DNA from 2 places in the Pantoea ananatis PA13 genome. Region 1 is predicted to be linked to the other one. Evidence: riboswitches for the same ligand, from Rfam matches in the RefSeq annotation. Region 1 holds a riboswitch; the other holds the start of a gene.

Region 1 (2,196 bases):
GCATTGCGGTTAAAGACTTAGTGGGCAGAGGCTGGCGGGGGGCGCTCGGCTGTCACATTATGAACGATGAAAGTGTGGTGTTCGGCATCTCTCAGCCGCAGATGGCTCAACGCCGCAGTGCGTTTTGGCTGTGCGGCATCGGTATCGGATTGATCTGGCCGTTCACCGTCATGCTCGGGGCCGCGATTGGCCAGTTTATCCCGAATATTTCCGTCATCGGTCTGGATGCCGTGTTTCCCGCCATTCTTATCGCACTCATCTTCCCGGCGTTACGCAAACCCCGAACCCGCATTCCTGCTGCTACCGGCGCCGTGCTGTCGCTGGCGGTCACGCCATTTGTTCCAGCAGGGATGCCTGTTCTGTTTTCGTTGTTAGGGCTGCTTACGTGGAGATCGCGTAAATGAATCATCCGATGATAGTTGCAGGCATTGCCTTGCTGGCTGCCGGAACCTATGCCATTCGTTATGCGGGCGTCAAACTGGGTAACCGGTTGCCTGTCAGTGAGCGCACGCAAAATGTGTTATCCGATGCGGCCACGGTACTGTTACTGGCCGTTGCAGCCACCACCACGTTGTTCGAAGGTCAGCATTTTGCCGGGATGGCAAGGCTGCTGGGCGTGTCGTTTGCCATTTTTCTCGCCTGGCGCAGGGCGCCGCTGATCGCCATCATTTTGGGCGCAGCCTGTATGACCGCTCTGCTGCGTTACCTGAATGTGCCTTAGTCGCTAACGACAAATTGCTGCATCAGCCTTGACGTAAGGCGCGGCTTAAAATAAAACTAGAACCCGTCAGGGGAGTCTCGCCAAAGAGACTGAGAGGCTAATAGCGCAATGCGCGGCTTAGCGACCCTTAGAACCTGACCCAGTTGATACTGGCGTAGGAAGACGGGTATCTTTGCCCCAGGCAGATACTTGCCGCAGAGTCTGCTTTTGTCGGGCTCATGCTTTTTCCCTTCTTGTATCACGGGTCTCTGACTGTTAACAGAGAGGCCAAAGTGAAAATCCTGTTTCTGATGTTATCCTGTCAGGTTGGCTGGCAATGAGCCGCTGGTCAGTGCTCGGCAGCGGCGTGTCCGGATTGTGTATCGCCACGCTACTGGCGGAGCAAGGTGAACCTGTCGAAATCATTACCTTACCGGACTGCCGCGCGGCATCGCACTGGGCTGGCGGTATGCTGGCGCCCTGGTGCGAAGCGGAAAGTGCGCCACAGCAGGTCGTTGACTGGGGTCAGTATGCTGCGGCATGGTGGTCGGCCAGGGTCAGCGGCGTGGAACAGCAGGGTACCCTGGTGATTGCGCCCCCGCGCGACAGTGCTGAGTTAACGCGTTTCGCTAACATGACCTCATCACATCAGTGGGTGACGCCGGCAGAGATTGAACCTGCGCTGGAAGACCGTTTTGCCCGTGGCTTGTTCTTTGCCGCAGAAGGTCATCTTGATCCCCGGCTGGCAATGCAACAATTACAAACGCGTTTACTGAATGCGGGGGTCCGGTTTCACCCGTGTAAACCCAGCGGGAAAATTATCGATTGCCGGGGTATTCATGCCCGGCAATCCCAACCGGAATTGCGTGCCGTGCGCGGTGAAATGGTTATTCTCCACACCGACGAAATAACGTTTTCCCGTCCTGTTCGCCTGCTGCACCCGCGTTTTCCCTGTTATCTGGTGCCCAGGGCTCAGGGGCATTTTATGCTGGGCGCGACCATGGTCGAAAGCCAGGATGACAGCCCAATCAGCGCGCGCGCTATGATGGAACTGTTAAGCGCAGCCTACAGCATCCATCCCGCCCTCGCCGAAGCACGCATTATTGAAAGCGGCACAGGTTTGCGTCCGGCTTACCGCCACAATCTGCCCGAAGTGCGTTATGAAAATGGCATTTTTTCCATTAACGGCATGTACCGTCACGGCTTCCTGCTGGCCCCGATGATGGCCGAGAAGCTTATGCAACAACTGACGTCCGAGGGAGTGCGATGAAAATAGAACTGAACGGCCTTGCTATTGAAACCGAAGCCCGCACGCTGGCTGAATTACTCGTGGAACAACATATCGATGCTGGCTGTGTCGCCAGTGCCGTGAATGGCGAATTTGTTCCTCGGGAGCGCTATTCCTCAGAGCCGCTTGTGGCGGGTTGTCGTCTTGAAGTGTTATCGCCGATGCAGGGAGGCTAACGATGTTTTATGACTTTAGCGGACAGTCACGT
Region 2 (2,196 bases), on a different replicon from region 1:
ATCACCGGATACATCCAGTTCCCGGTAGGGATGGTGTTCTGAAAGGCTGGCGTAACCATGAATTGCATAAACTGTTCTGCCAGTTTGGGCTGCTTGCTGTTCGCCAGTCGGGCGGCCACCTCAACCTGCAGATAGTTGCCTTCGGCGAAGGATGCCGCAGCATAGTTATCTTTTTTCTCTTCAATGATGTGATAAGCCGGTGACGTGGTATAGCTCAGCACCAGATCGCTCTCGCCTTTAAGAAACAGGCCGTAGGCTTCACTCCAGCCTTTGGTGACCGTGACGGTTTTCTTCGCCAGCTTTTGCCAGGCCTCAGGCGCGTTGTCCCCGTAAACCTTTTGCATCCACAGCAGCAGGCCAAGGCCTGGCGTGCTGGTGCGAGGATCTTCATAAATCACGCGCCATTTCTCTGGGCTTTCGACCAGTTCTTTCAGGCTTGTAGGGGGATTTTTTAGCGTGTTTTTGTTGTACACGAATGCGAAATAACCGTAATCGAACGGCACAAAGGTGGTGTCCTTCCAGCCGCCGGGCACCTGCAGCTCACGGGTATCCACGTCGCTTTTGGCAAACAGGCCGGTTTGCTGCGCGGCCTGCAGAAGGTTGTTATCCAGGCCTAGTACCACATCGGCCTTTGTGTTCTTGCCTTCCATACGTACACGGTTCAGCAGCGAAACACCGTCTTCCAGCGCGACAAATTTCAGCTCGCAACCGCACTGGGCTTCAAAGGCTTTTTTGACGGCCGGACCCGGCCCCCAGTCAGCGGAAAAGGCGTCGTAGGTGTAAACCGTCAGGACAGGTTTGGCCGCAAAGACCGGGGCAGAAAGTAACAGCAGCACGGGCAGGACGTTTTTTAACACTTTGCGCTCCTAGGGCGGCAGGGTTGAGTCGCAAAGGATCTGAGCAAAACAACCTCTCAAATCCCTACGTCGGTATTAACCGATTCAGGTTCGACGGGTATTTCTCAGCGCCCTGACACTGTGGAAAGGGGCACCCCGTTGAGAACGCCACATTCTAGTCATTAAATGCGCAAGGGGAAAGGCTCACAGCGTAGGCGGGGCAAACCAGGCGGATTTAAAATCAAACCAGCCCAATGTATTCATCCGCACGCCGCGCATACTGCGCTGGCCCTCCAGCAGCAGCCAGTGATGAAACAGCGGATGAAGCCAGCTATTTTCCACCAGATATTTACCCCATTCAGCGAGGGAGAGCGTTTTTTCACGCCAGCGCGTGGCATCCTGCTGCCAGTTAACAGGCAGACAGTGCTGCATCAACGGCGTTTCGTATAACAGGGCAAACAGGGAATATTCGAGGGGCAGGGTAAAATTGACGCTGCCCAGCCAGATATCACTCTCGCCTTCGCCCTGATGCCAGCTTTCGTAACTGACTTCCCGGGTGTTCAACGTAACGCCCTGTTCTGCCAGCAACGGACGTAAGGCATCCGTAATACTGACATGCTCAATATGCTGGTTATACCAGGTTAACGTCAGGCTCGTGAGGCCCGCCGGTTTGTCCACTGGGGTCAGATCGCGGCGATGGTGCCAGCGGGGTAGCAGGCCGTAAGCCGGGAACCAGTAGCGCTGATAACCCCTGCCCGCATTATTGAGGAGTGCAATCGGGTTAAGCAGGTCGCTGAGCCAGCGTCGAATGTCTCGATCGGCCATTTTTTCTGAACGCTGATCGAACAGTAAATAGTAGCAACCTTCTTCAAGCCGGCTCTCTTCCTGTTTCTCATCGGCTTTTTCGCCCTGCAGGCGAACCCCTGCATAAACCAGCTCGTCACTGATCTCTGGCAGTACCCACACCGACACATCATCGATCAGCGCGCGATAGCCAAAGTAGTCGTCAAACGCTTCTATCTTCAACTGGCTGTGCTGATTACGGACGACCCGATAAGGACCTGTTCCCACAGGTTGACGGGCAAAATCGCGAATTTCAGGCCATTCCCGTGGCAGAATCATGGCGCTGACGCTGCCCAGCAGCCAGGGCAGCCAGCTGTCGGGCTGATCCAGATAGATATCCAGGGTCCAGGGGGCCGGTGAGTCGAGCCGTTGGATATGAGAAAACAGGGGATACTGACGCAGGCGTTCCAGGCTTGCGATCACATCGGCCATGTCCAGCTCCCGGCCATGATGAAAACGAATGGCAGGACGTAAATAAAAGCGCCAGTGGAGATCGGATGTTTGCTGCCAGTGATGG

What was found. A riboswitch is a leader RNA that binds a small molecule or an ion and turns the genes downstream of it on or off. The one in region 1 is predicted to bind thiamine pyrophosphate.
Region 2: linked by a shared signal. The riboswitch ahead of thiB (thiamine ABC transporter substrate binding subunit) and the one ahead of PAGR_RS22745 (FAD-dependent oxidoreductase) in region 1 are both predicted to bind thiamine pyrophosphate.

What each region holds. Positions count from the first base shown of each region.
Region 1 covers NC_017553.1:269,615-271,810, reverse strand. The annotation lists gene PAGR_RS22755 (AzlC family ABC transporter permease) at 1-404, shown strand, start outside; gene PAGR_RS22750 (AzlD domain-containing protein) at 401-721, shown strand; TPP riboswitch at 780-899, shown strand; gene PAGR_RS22745 (FAD-dependent oxidoreductase) at 1,038-1,970, shown strand; gene thiS (sulfur carrier protein ThiS) at 1,967-2,164, shown strand; gene PAGR_RS22735 (thiazole synthase) at 2,167-2,196, shown strand, end outside.
Region 2 covers NC_017554.1:3,786,416-3,788,611, reverse strand. The annotation lists gene thiB (thiamine ABC transporter substrate binding subunit) at 1-857, opposite strand, end outside; TPP riboswitch at 901-1,005, opposite strand; gene sgrR (HTH-type transcriptional regulator SgrR) at 1,041-2,196, opposite strand, start outside.